DNA from 2 places in the Sorangium sp. So ce281 genome. Region 1 is predicted to be linked to the other one. Evidence: riboswitches for the same ligand, from Rfam matches in the RefSeq annotation. Region 1 holds a riboswitch; the other holds the start of a gene.
The links. A riboswitch is a leader RNA that binds a small molecule or an ion and turns the genes downstream of it on or off. The one in region 1 is predicted to bind cobalamin.
Positions count from the first base shown of each region.

Region 1 (7,648 bases):
GCACAGGACGTCGTCCCGGCCGGGGCCGAGCCCAGGAAGCCCGCCGCGGCCGTGCCGGTCACGCGGTGGAGAAACTCACGACGATTCGTCAACATGCCAGCCTCCATCGGATCATCCGACGTGAACCACGCGACCTGCGAGAGCGCGAGTGCGCGGGTGCGGGAACGCACGCGGGAGAGCATGCGCGGTCCGCCGTTGCCCGGGGATCCACCATCGACGTAGACTCGGCATGCACCTTTGCATGGCGCGGAGCGCTCTCCGGCAGCAGCGCCCCGCGCCCCGGAGCCATGCTCGACTGGGACGATCTGCGCTACTTCCTCGCCGTCGCGCGGCACGGCAACCTCTCCGCCGCCGCGCGCGCGCTGAAGGTCACCCAGCCGACCGTGGGGCGGCGCGTCGCGGCGTTCGAGCGGCGCCTCGGGGCGAGGCTCTTCCAGCGCTCGCCGTCGGGGTTCGCGCTCTCGGCCGCGGGCGAGAGCGTGCTCGGCCACGCCGAGCGCATGGAGCAGGACGCGCTCGCCGCCGAGCGCGCCGCCGCCGGACGCGACGCAGGCCTGAGAGGCCACCTCCGTATCACCGCGTCCGAGTGGCTGGCCACGCGCGTCCTCGGGCCGCTGCTCGTCCCGTTCCTCGCGCGCCACCCCGCCATCTCCGTCGATCTCATCGCGGACGCGCGCTGGCTGAGCCTGCCGCGGCGGGAAGCGGACATCGCCCTTCGCCCCGCCGCGTTCGAGCACCACGAGGTCTTCCAGCGCGAGGTCGCGCGGATCGGGTTCGGGCTGTATGCCTCGGAGGCCTACCTCGCCGAGCGCGGCCCGCCGGACTGGGGCCGGCAGTGCGAGGGCCACACCCTCGTCACCATGAACGACGATCCTCCGGCGATCGCCGACCTGTCGTGGGTGCGCGCCGTCGCCGCGAAGGCCCGCGTCGCCGCGCGCACCAACGGCCGCGAGCCCCAGGCGACGATGGGGGTCGCCGGCGTCGGGCTCGTCTGCCTGCCCCGCTACCTGGGCGACGTGACCGCCGGCCTCCACCTGCTCTCGCCGCCCTCGCCGCCGCCAGGGCGCAAGCTGTGGCTCGGGGTGCACCGCGATACGCGCGGGGTGCCGCGCGTGAAGGCGCTCGTCACGTTCGTCGCCGACGCCCTCGGGCCGCTCCGGAGCGCCCTCGACCCCGGCGCGCGGCCGCGCGCGTCAGGCGACGAGCGCCCCCGCTACCGGCCCTGATCGCGCTGGCACGCCCTGAGCTTCTCGAACGGCGCGTCGCACGTCTGGGGCAGGAAATCGGTCGTGCACGTCGGATCGCGCCCGCTCAGGCAATCGAAGAGCGACGCGATCGACGGCGCGAGGAACGTGCAGGGGATCCGGTCCGCGGAGATGACGGTCTCGCCCATGCAATCGAAGAAAGGAGCGGTCAGCGCGTTGCAGGGGCGCTGCTCGGAGAGCAGGTCGGCGCAGCGCTCGCTGCACCGGAGCTCCGGGCACGTGACGCCGTCGAAGAGCGAGCAGAAGAAATCGCACGAGGCCATCTGCTCCTCGATGGAGGGCCCGCCGGAGCTCGCCGACTGCGAGCCCTCGCCCGCGCCCCCGGCGCCGTCGGAGCTCCCGGGGAGCCCGTCGACGACGACCGCCCCACCGCAGGCGCCCGCCCCCGAGAGCGCGGCGAGCGAAGCCAGGAAAGCGAAGAGCAGCGGCGTTCTCATCAGGGCATCTTATCGCGCGGCAGGCACGGCAGGGGCGCGCGTCGGATGCTCCGCACGCCCCCGCCGCTCACTCCACCGCCTGCGATTGCTCGATCGCGTCCTCGCGGCGCTCCCGGCGGTTGCACGCGAGCACCTTCTTGCGGACGCGCACCGCGTCGGGCGTGACCTCGACGAGCTCGTCGCCGTCGATCCACTCCATCGCCGTCTCGATCGTGAGCAGCCGCGGGCTGGCCAGGAGGACGTTCTCGTCCTTGCCGTGGTTGCGCACGTTCGACAGCTTCTTCTCCTTGATGACGTTGACGTCGGTGTCGTTCGGCCGGTTGTGCTCGCCGATGATCATCCCCTCGTAGACCTCGACGCCGGGGACGATGAAGAACATGCCGCGCGGCTGCAGGTGGTGCAGCGCGTACGGGGTCGACACGCCGGCGCGATCGGCGACGATGGCGCCGGTCGGGCGGCGCATCATCGGGCCGCCCCAGGGCGCCCAGCCGTCGAACATCGTGTTGAGCAGGCCCGTCCCGCGCGTCGCGGTCAGGAACTCGCCGCGGAAGCCGATGAGCCCGCGCGACGGCACCCGGAACTCGAGGCGGGCGCGGCCGAAGCCGGGGTTCGTCATCTTCACCATCCGGCCGCGCCGGGAGCTGAGGCGCTCGGTCACGATGCCGACGTAGGTGTCCGGCACGTCCACGACCACGAGCTCGAGCGGCTCCATCACCTCGCCGTCGATCTCGCGCGTCACCACCTCGGGGTTCGAGAGCTGCATCTCGTACCCCTCGCGCCGCATCGTCTCGACGAGGATCGCCAGCTGGAGCTCGCCGCGGCCGAGCACCACGAACGTGTCGGGCACGTCCGTCGGCTCCACGCGGATCGCGAGGTTCTTCATCGCCTCGCGCTCGAGCCGCTCCTTCAGGTGACGGCTCGTCAGGTACTTCGACTGCTTGCACTTGCCGGCGAAGGTCGACGTGTTGACGCCGACCTTCATCTTGATCGTCGGCTCCTCGACCACGATGCGCGGCAGCGCCTCGGGGTGCGCCGGATCCGTGATCGTGTCGCCGATCGTGGCCGACTCGAGCCCCGCGATGGCGATGACCTCGCCCGCGACGGCGCTCTCGACCGCGACCCGCTTCAGCCCCTCGTACGCGTAGAGCATCTTCACGTAGCCGCGCGACTGCCCGCCCTCGCCGAGGAGCGCGACGTCGGCGCCCGAACGGGCGGTGCCGCGGACCACCCGGCCGACCGCGAGCCGGCCCACGTAGTCGTCGTGGGTCGTGTTGCAGACGATGACCTGGAGCGGGCCGTCGGGGTCGCCGGAGGGGCCGGGGACCCGCTCGAGGATGGTCTCGAAGAGCGGCTCGAGGTCCTTCGCCTCGTGCTCGAGCTCGCGCTTCGCCTGGCCCAACTTCCCGATCGCGTAGAGCGTCGCGAAGTCCATCTGCGCGTCGCCGGCCTCGAGGTCGCAGAAGAGGTCGAACACCTCGGAGAGCACCTCGTGGGCGCGCGCGTCGCTCCGGTCGATCTTGTTGATGACCACGATGACCGGGAAGCCGCGCTGGAGGCACTTCGAGAGCACGAAGCGCGTCTGCGGCAGCGGGCCCTCGGCGGCGTCGACGAGGAGGAGCGCCCCGTCGGCCATCATGAGCGTGCGCTCGACCTCGCCGCCGAAGTCGGAGTGGCCGGGCGTGTCGACGATGTTGATCTTGACCCCGCGGTACCGGATGCTCGTGTTCTTCGCGAGGATGGTGATGCCGCGCTCCCGCTCGAGGTCGTTCGAGTCCATGACACGCTCGGCCACGACCTCGTTCTCTCGGAAGGCGCCCGACTGGCGGAGCATGTGATCGACGAGGGTCGTCTTCCCGTGGTCGACGTGGGCGACGATGGCGATATTGCGGAGATCGTTACGGGGCATATACGGCCGCGGCCGTGTAGCACGCGACCCACGGAGGAGCGAGCCCATCCTCGCTAGAGCCCGAACGTTCGGCCTGCGCGGCATCCGCGCGGGCGGGCGAGGGGAGCGGTAGCGATTGACAGCCGAAGGCGCACGGCCATAGGGTGCGCGCCGCGCTGGTGCCCGGGCGTTCGCCTGGGCCGAAGAGGGAACCCGGTGAAACTCCGGGGCTGCCCCGCAGCGGTAAGCGAGAACGACCTCCACCCCAAGCACTGGCCCGTCGAGGGCTGGGAAGCGGTGGACAGTAGGGAGCCGGTCTGACCGGAGCGCTCGCGAGCCCGAAGACCTGCCAGCGCCCGGCGGCGGGAGACATCCGGCGCCGGTTCGACCTGGGAGCCTCGAGGGAGGCGGTGAGGTCCGAGCCGGTGCAGCTCTGCCTCTGCCACGTCCCGGATACCGAACCGCCCCCCGCGTCGCCTTCCGGTCGCCCGTGGGGGCGAGAGGTCGGTCCAGCGCACCGTGCGATGGCCAGCCATTTCGTCCTCGCGGAGCTCGACGCGAGCGGCACGGCGCCGCTCCGCGCGATTGCAGCGAAGGAGGACACGAATGCTGCGCGAGACGGTCACGACGAGCCACGGGCACCGCCATCCATCTCATCTGCTTCATCTTCATCTGCTCGCCGCTTTATCCATGGTGCTGGCCGCCGCGCGGCCCGCGCGCGCCGAGGGCGACACCCCCGAGGCGCCCGCTGCCCCGCCGGAGGCCGCCGCTGCAGAGCCCACCGGCGCGGGCGCGCCCGCGGGCGACGCCGCGATCGAGGTCACGATCCAGGCGGAGAAGCCGGGCAGCGAGGCCGCGTCGCGCGTCTCCGTCGGACACCGGGAGCTCGAGCTCAGGCCGAGGCTCCGGCCGGGCGACCTTCTCGAGTCGGTCCCCGGGCTCTTCGCCGTGCAGCACGCGGGCGGCGGCAAGGCGAACCAGTACTTCCTCCGCGGATTCGACGCGGACCACGGGACCGACGTCGCCTTCTTCGTCGACGGCGTGCCCGTCAACATGGTCAGCCACGGCCACGGGCACGGCTTCACCGATCTCTACTTCATGATCCCGGAGCTCGTGACAGGGCTCGACGGGTACAAGGGGCCTTATTACGCGAGCATCGGCGACTTCGGTACGGCGGGCGCCGTCAACCTGCGCTTCGCCGAGAAGCTCGAGGAGAGCCACGCGCAGGTCAGCCTGGGGCAGTACGGTATCCAGCGCGGCCTCGTCATCGCCTCGCCGGATCTCGGCGACGCGTGGCGCGCGGTGGCTGCGGCGGAGATCTACCGGAACGACGGGCCGTTCCTGAGCCCGGAGCGGCTCGAGCGCTTCAACGTGTACCTGCGGGCCACGCACGATCTGGGCAACACCGGGAAGGTCCAGATGACCTGGATGTCGTACGGATCGACCTGGCACGGCTCCGGCCAGATCCCCGCGCGCGCGGTGTGCGGCGAGGGCGAGCAGGGCGGCCTGAACCCGCCGCCGTCGGCGTTCGGACAGCCGTGCATCGACCATTTCGGCGCCGTGGATCCGACCGAGGGCGGGGCGACCGAGCGGCACATGGCGTCCGTTGCAACCTCGACCGCGTGGCGGGACGCCGATCTGAGCGCGCTGGCCTACCTCGTCCGGTACCGCTTCACGCTGTACTCGAACTTCACCTTCTTCAGCGAGGACCCCGTCCGGGGCGACCAGATCGAGCAGAACGACGACCGCGCCGTCGGGGGCGCCGATCTCCGGTTCCGCAGGCAATACGAGATCGGCGGGGCGAGGTTCACGACCTCGCTGGGCGCGCAGATCCGCGCGGACGCGATCGACAAGTCCCTCCACCACGACGAGGCGCGCGAGCGGATCGAGGAGAAGAGCAGGACCCACGTCGACGAGAGCCAGATCGGCGTCTACGTCGAGCACGACGCCCGGCTCCGGCGCTGGCTCCGCGTCGTGCTCGGGGCGCGCGCGCAGTGGATCGACGTCAACGTGGACGACCCGGGCGAGGACCTCGAGACGGCGGGGAACAGGTCGAGCGGCGCCCGGGGACAGATGCAGCTGCTCCCGAAGCTCACGGCGATCGTGTCGCCCGTCGAGGGGGTCGATCTGTTCGCCCACTTCGGGCGGGGCTTCCACTCGAACGACGCGCAGGGCGCGGTGCTGGGGGAGGGGGCGGCGACGCTGATCACGCCCGCGACGGGCTACGAGGTCGGCCTGCGGGTCGCGCCCTTGCGCGGGCTGTCGCTGAGCGGGGCCGCGTTCCTGCTCGACCTGGACTCGGAGCTGGTCTGGAGCGGCGACGCGGGCGCGACCGAGGCGTCGGGGCAGACGCGGCGCTACGGGATCGAGATCGGCGGGCGCTACCGGCTCCGGAGCTGGCTCTTCGCGGACGTGGACGCGACCTTCACCCGCGCGCGCTTCCGCGAGAACGCCGGCAACGCGAGCGCTGTCGCCCTCGCGCCGACCCGGACGCTGACCGCGGGCGTCGGCGTCCGCCCGACGCTCGGCGCGTTCACGCCGTTCGCGGCGCTGCGGGTCAAGGCGATCGGCGCGCGGCCCGCGACCGAGGACGAGTCGCTCACCGCCGAGGGGTTCACGGTCGTCGACGCCAACGCCGGGCTGCGGTGGAAGAACGTCGAGGTGGCCGTGGACATCCAGAACCTCTTCGACACGACGTGGCGCGAGGTCCAGTTCGCGAGCGAGTCGCGGCTGCCGTACGAGCCGGCCCCGGTCACCGGGATCCACTACTCGCCGGGGTGGCCGTTCACCGCGATCGGGCGGGCGACGCTGTACTGGGAGTAGGCGCCGCGCCGCCTGGAGCGATGTCCACTCCGACGGTTCGCGCCGTTCCGGCCGCGGGTTCCACTCCACGCATGCCGGGGGGTTCGCAGGGATGCGCGATAACCTGCTCTCGACCCATCCACGGCGCCGTTATGGCCCCTCCACGCCGCGGCTGGCCGAGGAGCTGGGGCGCCGTGCGGCGCGCGCCCTCGGCGCTGATGGGCAAGACAACCCCGGTGCCGTCGAGGTTGGGTGGATCGCACTGGGCCACGTTCGATGGCGCCACAATCGATGAGCCCGCCCTGGTACTATCGAACCCTTCCAGCGGGCAGCGGTGGCCCTGCGCGGCCGCCGGCGGGCGCTCTCGACGCCGGCTCATGTGGCCATTGCTGTGCTCGTCGCTCGCCGCTGCCGGCCGCCACGATGACGGCTCGCAGACGCGGAGAGCAGGACGGGAACGGAGAGCCTCGCCGCGTGGCAAACGTGTGACCATGCAGTAGGCTGTGTCGCATGGATCCGACGGGGCTCGGCGCCGATCTGCAATTCCGCCTGCTGGTCGAAGGGGTGAAGGACTACGCCATCTTCATGCTGGACACCGAGGGGCGCGTGATCACGTGGAACGCCGGCGCCGAGCAGATCAAAGGATACTCCGCGCAAGAGGTGATCGGCTCGCACTTCTCGCGCTTCTATCCGGCCGAGGCGATCGAGCGGAAGTGGCCACAGACAGAGCTCGCCGAAGCGCGGCGCGTGGGCCGCTTCGAGGACGAAGGCTGGCGCGTGCGCAAGGACGGCTCGATGTTCTGGGCGAACGTCATCATCACGGCCCTCCACGGCCCCGACGGCGAGCTGCGCGGCTTCTGCAAGATCACGCGCGATCTGACCGAGCGCAAGCGCCAGGAAGAGTCGCTGCGGCAGAGCGAGGAGCGCTTCCGCACGCTGCTCGAAGGCGTGAAGGATTACGCCATCTTCATGCTCGACCCCGAGGGCAGGGTGACCATGTGGAACGCCGGCGCGGAGCGGATCAAGGGATACTCCGCGCAGGAGGTGATCGGGACGCACTTCTCGCGCTTCTATCCGGCCGAGGCGATCGAGCGCGGCCGGCCAGAGGCGGTGCTCGCCGCCGCGCGGCGCGAAGGCAGCTTCGAGGACGAAGGCTGGCGCGTGCGCAAGGACGGGTCGTCGTTCTGGGCAAGCGTCCTCGTCACGGCCATCCACGGCCCGAGCGGCGAGCTGCGCGGCTTCTCCAAGATCACGCGCGA
Region 1 covers NZ_CP150322.1:1,303,475-1,311,122, forward strand. Annotated here, with positions in the region: gene WMF27_RS04835 (haloacid dehalogenase type II) at 1-95, opposite strand, end outside; gene WMF27_RS04840 (LysR family transcriptional regulator) at 288-1,226, shown strand; gene WMF27_RS04845 (hypothetical protein) at 1,214-1,702, opposite strand; gene typA (translational GTPase TypA) at 1,770-3,656, opposite strand; cobalamin riboswitch at 3,748-3,955, shown strand; gene WMF27_RS04855 (TonB-dependent receptor) at 4,278-6,410, shown strand; gene WMF27_RS04860 (hybrid sensor histidine kinase/response regulator) at 6,900-7,648, shown strand, end outside.

Region 2 (7,648 bases), 3.8 Mb from region 1:
GCCGCTCCTGGAGGGCGGCGCGCCGCTCCATCGCGCCGCACGCGAGGCAGGCGACCTCGGCGAGCGTCCCGTGCAGCTCGATGACGCGGCGGCTGCCCGCGGCCTGGTGGAGGCCGTCGACGTTCTGCGTGATGAGGCCCTCGAGCTGCCCCGCCTGCTCGATCCGCGCGAGGGCGCGGTGGGCGGGGTTGGGCTCGGCCCTGGAGAACCGCTCCCAGCCGATCACGGCGCGCGCCCAGTAGCGCTGCCGGATCTCGGCCGAGCAGGAGAACTCCCGCCCCTGGATCGGGTTCCGCGCGCGGCGCCGCGTCTCGGGGCCTCGATAATCGGGGATGCCGGACTCGGTGCTGCACCCCGCGCCCGTCAGCGCCACGATCCGCTTGCCGCGCAGGAGCGCGACGAGGTCGTCGAGCGGATCGGCCGGACGCGCTTCGCTGAGCGGCATAGGCCCGGGTTGTGGCCCGCGACGGCGCGCACCGCCAGCGTCGGCCGCGCGTTCATGCAAACGAGCTCACCACGACATCTCGCTCGACCGGCCCACCGCACCGCCCGCGGGGCCGATCAGAGCCCGCCGATCCCTCGCGGCGGGAGCCCGATCTCGGTGTCGACGGTCGCGTCCTCCAGCGGCTCGAGCGCGCCGTTCGCCGCCACCTTCCAGCGCCGGAGCTTGCTCCTCTCCGCGTCGCTCAGCAGGCAGACGTCGCCGCAGCCGGGCGAGCAGTGGACGCCGCCGAAGGCGTAGGACTGGGTCGCCTGGGCGAGCGTCGTGACCTCGCCCGTGGCGATGCTCACGGAGAAGGCGCGGTCCCCGGCGGACGCGCTGCCCGCGTAGGCCGTCCCGAGGAGGACGTCCTCGGAGGCGAACGTGAGCGTCGGCTGGACCGCGGCGCCGAGCGCCTTCGCCACGCCGAGCCGCTCGATCTCCTCCGGGGGCGAGGTGCGAGCGTCGTAGATCACGATGTCGCTCGTCGCCGGATCGTACTCCATCGTCTCGGCGTCGAAGCGGCTCGAGCAGGCGACCGCCAGCCGCTCTCCCGAGGGCGACACGGCGAGACGCCCGCAGCCGTAGAGCCCCTGCACGTCGACCGTCCATGTGACGGCGCCCTGCTCCGGCGAGACGCCGACGAAGCGCCCTTCACCCGTGGTCGAGAGGTCCGCGGCGAGCCGGCCGAGGGCCACGACCACCTCGTCGCCGAGGCGCGCCATCCCCGACGGGCGCGGCAGGAGCCCTTCTTCCTCCGGCAGGGCGATGCGCCCCGCGACGGAGTACTCCTTCGTGTCGAGGATCAGGAGATCGCCGCCCTCGTCGAACGGCTCCACGCCCGGGCTCGGGTTGCTCCCGTAGCGCGACACGAGCGCGCGGTCCGCGCCCACCTCGATGTAGTCCTGAGGGTTCGACTCGAACCCCTGCCCGACCGGGAGCTGCGCCAGGGCCTCGGCGGTCTCGAGATCCATCCAGGTGATCACGTTCGTGCCGAACCGATCGAGCAGGACCACGCGGCCGGACGGCGGCGCCGCCGTCGGGACGTCGACGTCGCCGGACAGCGCGAGGCTGAGCCCCGGCTTCGCCGCGCCGCTCGACACGAAGGAGGGCGACAGGGTGGTCCCGTCGAGCGCCGACACAGCGATGTTCGTCGACTGGTAGTCGCTCGTCACGATGACGACGCCGCGCTCGCACGCGTCGCCGTCGCCGCCGCCGTGGACGCCGCCCGTCGACGGCGGCGGCGAATCCACGTTGCACCCGAGGAGCGGAACCGAGATCGCGATCGCAAACAGACTGATCTTCACCATGTTGACTCCAGTGTGAAAAACACGCTCCGTCCCGGGAGCGGAAACCCGACGACATCCGTACGCCGCGCGTCCAGGAGGTCCGCGACGCGACCTCTCGCCGTGAGGTGCCCGTCGAGCCACCTCGCCTCCGCGTCGAGGTCGAGGGTCGCTTGCTCCGCGATCACGCCGAGCCCGGCGGGATCGGCGTACCGGCTCGACTGGTACACGGCCCGGAGCTCGCCCGACGCGCCCGAGAACACGGCGCCGCCCGGGCGCTTCCACTCGGCGTGCAGGCGCGGCGCGACGACGAGGCGCGAGCGGAACGGGAGGAGGTCGTTCCTGGTCGTCCGCCCCGGCGTCGTGTCCCGCGGATCGAGCAGCGTCGCCGCGATCTCGGCGCGGAGGAACCGGGTCACCTCGACCCCGGCCAGGAGCTCCGCGCCCACGACGCGGGCGCGGCCGACGTTGTACGGGTTCACGTAGCCCTGGCCGGACTTCTCGTACGCGACGAGCCCGGAGACCGCGCTCCCGAACGCGAACACGTCGACGAAGGCGCCGCGCAGCACGGCGCCGCGCCCCGTCTGCGCCCGGATCCCGGCCTCGATCGTGGCGCCCGACTCCGGCTCGAGCGCCGCGTTGCCGTGGACGACGCCGGAGACGCCGTACACCTCGCCGAGCGTCGGGACGCGGACGTAGCGGCCCACGGTCGCGAGGAGCCGGAGCCGGTCGCTCCCCACCTCCACGCCGACCCGCCCGGTCGGGACGAGCACGTCGCAAGGGCGCTCCCGGTCCGCGCCGGTGGCGTGGCACTCCCCGCTCGCGAGGGCGTGCAGCGCGAGCCCCTCGCCGAGGCGCGCCTCCGCGCTGACGGCGCCGCGCGCGAACGAGCGCCGCGCCCGCGCGAGCGGGACGTCGTCCGGCGCGCGCGAGATGCCCTCGCGCGCGACCGAGAGCACGGGCCGCACCCGGAGCCGGTCGGCGAAGGAGAGCGTCGCCCCGAGCGTCTGCTCCAGGCGGCGGCCGGCGAGCCGGAGCTCCGGCGTGAGCAGGGCGAGCTCGAAGAGCGGGTCGTGGACCTCCGACCGCGCCTCGATGAACGAGGTGCGCGCCTCGAGCGTGTGCTGCGCCTCTCCGCCGAACGGCACCCGCGCCGCGACGGACGTCAGCGCGCGCCGCGACTCCCCCCGCGCCTCCCGGGACGGCAGGAGCGCGAGCCTCGGCACGCCCTGCTCGCGATCGGTGCCGTTCGCGATCACGTCGACGATCGCGCCGCCCCCGAGCTCGACGCGCGCGAGCGCCCAGGCGTCGATCGTGCGCACGTCGGCGTTCTGCCGGCGCTCCACGGTGTCGTCGCTCTCGTCGAAGAGCGTCCCGCGATCGTCGACGAAGGCGTAGCGGTTCTCCGCGGCCTCGGCGCTCACCCCGACGATCGAGCTCACCGGGCCCGCGCTGGCGCCGGCAAACGCCCACCCGCGCCGCGCGCCGAGCGAGCCCGCCATGACGCCGACGCCGGCGGTCGTCCGGGAAGGCCGCCGCGGCTCGAAGAAGATCGCGCCGCCGGGGCCGAGGCGGTCCGCCTCGATGGGCGCGTGGCCACGGTAGATCTCGACGCGCTCGATGAGCCAGAGGGGCACGAGGGAGAGATCCGCCGTGCCCACGACGTCGTCGTTCAGGCGGACGCCGGCGAGGTACACCGGCGTCTGCGTTGCTGTCGCTCCCCGGAGGGCCGCGGTCGCCGGCCCGCCGAAGCCGCCCGACTCGACGATGAGGACGCCCGGCTGCGTGCGGAGCACGTCCGCCGCCCCGAGCCCCGCGCCGGTGAGGCGCTCGCGGCCCAGCACCGACCCCGCGACGGACCTGTCCTTGGGCGGCGCAGGCGCGCGCATGCGATCCCCCTCGACGCGCACCTCCAGCGGGGCCGTCCCCGGCGGGGCGGCGGCGCGACCGCCCTCCTGCTCGGCCTCCGGCCTGCGCGGCTCGTCGGCGCGGGCGGCCGGCAGGGCCGCCACGGCGCCGCAGGCGGCGAGCGCGAGCCAGCACGCCGCGCCGGCGCTCCGGCGCCGACGCGACCGACGATCAGAAGAATCAACCATTCACGCGCCGCCTGCCCGCGTCGACCCAGCGCTGCTCCGGGTGAGCCGAGAGCCGAAGCGAGGGGCTGCGTGACGGGCCACGGCACCGCGCGCGAGCGAGGTGGTCGAGAGCCTGGGCGCCTTCCCCTCGAAGGCTCAGGTCAGCGCGCGCCAGCGAACCGGCGCGCGCACCTCGGCAGGTCTTCGGACTCACGGGCGCTGCGGCCGTCGCCGGTCGCTCTCCTACACATCACCGCTTCCCAGGCTGCTCGGGTGCATGCCCAGTGCTTCTTGGTGATGGTCGTTCCCGTTCACCGCTGCGGGGGCAGTCCCGGATTCTCACCGGGTTCCCTTTTCAGCTCGCCAGGCGATGGCCGGACGAGCACCGATGGCGGGGCGACTCGTCGCACCCGTCACGCAGGATGTCAACGCAGAAGCGAAGGTCCAGAGCGCCCCGCCCACGGGCCCACCGGCGACGCACACCCGAGACAGAACCGGGAGTCCCTTGACAGTCTTGCACGCACGTGTCATGAGTCACTTGAAACTGATTTTCTTTATCAGTTATCGGAAACGAGCGGCCCGAGACCTGACGTCCAGCGCCCGATGACCTGAGCCCACGTGGCTCTCGACGCCCATCGGAGCTGAATGTGACGAGTTCCATCTCGATACCGGCCTCTGTCGCGCTGCCCGCGGTCAACGCAGGGCAGCTGTTGAAGCAATACACCCCTGAGTCGGCGTTCTTCTTCGCGTCGCCGACACGCACCCTCCTCGCGCAGGGCGTACACGACATGATCCTCGAGCCGAACGGCGCGGATCAGGGCGACCGCCTCGCGGACCGCGTCACGAGGGTGCTCGCGGCGGCGTCGAGGGCCGGCGCCGGCCAGAGCTTCCCCGTGGTGGTCGGCGCGGTGCCGTTCAACAGCACGTCGCCGGCGCACCTCATCGTGCCGAGGGCGATCCAGAGCGCGGGCCCGCTCAACCCCACGTCGGAGTCGCCGCGGTCGCAGCTGCCGATCACCATCCAGGAGCTGCGCCAGATCCCCGAGCCCCGCGACTACGTGCGCGGCGTCGAGACGGCGGTGGGCCTGATGCGGTCCGGGGCGCTGAGCAAGGTGGTCCTGTCCAGGATGCTGGAGATGGTCCTGCGAGAGCCGGTCGATCTCCGCCTCGTCCTCCAGCGCCTCTCGCAGCAGAACCGGAGCGGCTACACCTTCGCGGCCAACCTCTCGGATCCGACCGCGGGGCTGTCCAGCTCCGAGCGCGGCGTCCCGACCTCGCGCGCGCGGACGCTCCTCGGCGCGAGCCCGGAGCTGCTCCTGTCCCGCTCCGGGCTCCGGGTGATCGCCAATCCGCTCGCCGGCTCCGCGGTCCGCAGCCCGGACCCCGACGAGGACCGCCGGCGGGCGATCGCGCTGCTCGCGTCCGAGAAGGACCGGCACGAGCACGCGATCGTCGTCGACGCCGTCGCCGCCGCGCTCCGGCCGTTCTGCCGGCGCCTGAGCGTCCCCGACGAGCCGTCGCTCACGCAGACCCCGACGCTGTGGCACCTGTCGAGCCGGCTCACCGGGGAGCTGCGCGATCTCTCGATCTCCTCGATGAAGCTGGCCACCGCGCTGCACCCGACGCCCGCGGTGTGCGGCTACCCCACGGAGCGCGCCCGCGACGCCATCGAGGCGATCGAGCGGTTCGATCGCGGGTTCTTCACGGGGCTCGTGGGCTGGTCCGACGCCAGCGGCGACGGCGAGTGGGCGGTCGTCATCCGCTGCGCCGACGTCGCCGGCCGGGCGCTCCGCCTCTATGCCGGGGCCGGGATCGTCCTCGGATCGAGCGGCGAGCACGAGCTCGCCGAGACCACCGCCAAGCTCGGGACCATGCTGAACGCGCTCGGCCTCGACCAGGCGCCGGAGCGGGCGTGAGCGCTCCGGAGGAGCGCCGGCAGGCGCCCGCGCAGGCGCGACCGCAGGCGCTCGACGGCTGGACTCCGTGGCCGGCCGAGCTGGCCGATCTCTACCGGCGCGCCGGCTACTGGCGCGGCGAGACCTTCGGGCGCCTGCTCCGCGAGCGGGCCGCGCGGCACCCGGATCGGATCGCGCTCGTCAGCGGCGATCGCCGGCTGAGCTACGGTGAGCTCGATCGGCGCGCCGATCGCCTCGCCGCGGGCCTCCTGCACCTCGGGCTCCGGCCGGGGGATCGCGTCGTCGTCCAGCTCCCGAACATCGCGGAGTTCTTCGAGGTGTGCTTCGCGCTGTTCCGGCTCGGGGCGCTCCCCGTGCTGGCCCTGCCCGCGCACCGCCGCGCCGAGATCGCGGTTTTCTGCGAGCACACCGAGGCGGCCGCGTACGTCATCGCCGACCGGGACGGCGGGTTCGATTACCGCGCGCTGGCGAGCCAGATCCGGCGCGACGTCGGGACCTTGCGGCACGTGCTCGTGGCCGGCGAGCCGGGCGAGCACACGGCGCTCTCCGGCCTGGACCGGGAGCCCGTCGAGCTCCCGGAGCCCGCCGCGGGGGACGTCGCCTTCTTCCAGCTGTCGGGCGGGAGCACCGGCGTACCGAAGCTCATCCCGCGGACGCACGACGACTACCTCTACAGCGTGCGGGCCAGCGCGGAGATCTGCGGGCTCGACGAGGGCAGCGTCTACCTCGCGGTCCTCCCCGTCGCGCACAACTTCACGCTCAGCTCGCCCGGGAGCCTGGGCGTGCTCCACGCCGGCGGCCGGGTGGTGCTCTGCCGCCGGCCCAGCCCGGACGAGGCGTTCCCGTGGATCGAGCGGGAGCGGGTCACGATGACGGCGCTCGTGCCGCCGCTGGCCTCGGTCTGGCTGGAGTCGGCCCGGGCGGCGCGGCACGACCTGTCGAGCTTGAAGGTGCTCCAGGTGGGCGGCGCCAGGCTCCCCGCGGAGGTCGCGCGCCGCGTGGGGCCGACCCTGGGCTGCAAGGTGCAGCAGGTGTTCGGGATGGCGGAGGGGCTCGTCAACTACACCCGCCTCGACGACCCCGACGCCATCGCGCTCGAGACGCAGGGCCGGCCCATCTCGCCCCACGACGAGGTCCGCGTCGTGGACGACGACGACCGCGACGTCGAGCCCGGGCAGGTCGGTCACCTGCTCACGCGAGGGCCCTACACGATCCGCGGCTATTACAGGGCCGACGCGCACAACGAGAAGGCGTTCACGCGCGACGGCTTCTACCGCACGGGCGATCTCGTGCGGCGGACCCGAGAGGGCTACCTCGTCGTGGAGGGCCGCGCCAAGGATCAGATCAACCGCGGCGGCGAGAAGATCGCGGCCGAGGAGGTCGAGAACCACGTCCTCGCCCACCCGGCGGTGCGCGACGCGGCGCTCGTCGCCATGCCGGACGCCCACCTCGGCGAGCGTTCGTGCGCGTTCCTCGTGGCCCGCGGGCAGCCGCCGCCGGCGAGGGAGATCAACGCCTTCCTGCGCGAGCGCGGCGTCGCCCAGTTCAAGGTGCCCGATCGCATCGAGTGGCTCGACGCCCTCCCGACGACGAGCGTCGGCAAGGTGGACAAGAAGACGCTCCGCCGGTGGATCGCCGACAGGCTCGCGCAGGGCGCGCGCGCCTGAGAGGACAGCGCGGGCCCAGGCGGCGCAGCGGCGCCCGCGGCCCGTTCCATCGACAGGAGCGCTGCGACCAGAAGAGAGAGAAGAGAGGAACGACCATGGCCATCCCCCGCATCCAGACCTACCGCATGCCACGCGCCGAGGAGCTCCCGGAGAGCCGGGTGTCATGGCGGCCGGACCCGGGGCGCTCCGTCCTCTTGATCCACGATATGCAGGAGTATTTCCT
Region 2 covers NZ_CP150322.1:5,117,670-5,125,317, forward strand. Annotated here, with positions in the region: gene WMF27_RS19405 (NAD-dependent protein deacetylase) at 1-445, opposite strand, end outside; gene WMF27_RS19410 (hypothetical protein) at 562-1,791, opposite strand; gene WMF27_RS19415 (TonB-dependent receptor domain-containing protein) at 1,785-3,863, opposite strand; cobalamin riboswitch at 4,021-4,247, opposite strand; gene dhbC (isochorismate synthase DhbC) at 4,490-5,758, shown strand; gene WMF27_RS19425 ((2,3-dihydroxybenzoyl)adenylate synthase) at 5,755-7,425, shown strand; gene WMF27_RS19430 (isochorismatase family protein) at 7,521-7,648, shown strand, end outside.
Region 2: another riboswitch for cobalamin. It lies ahead of WMF27_RS19415 (TonB-dependent receptor domain-containing protein); the one in region 1 lies ahead of WMF27_RS04855 (TonB-dependent receptor).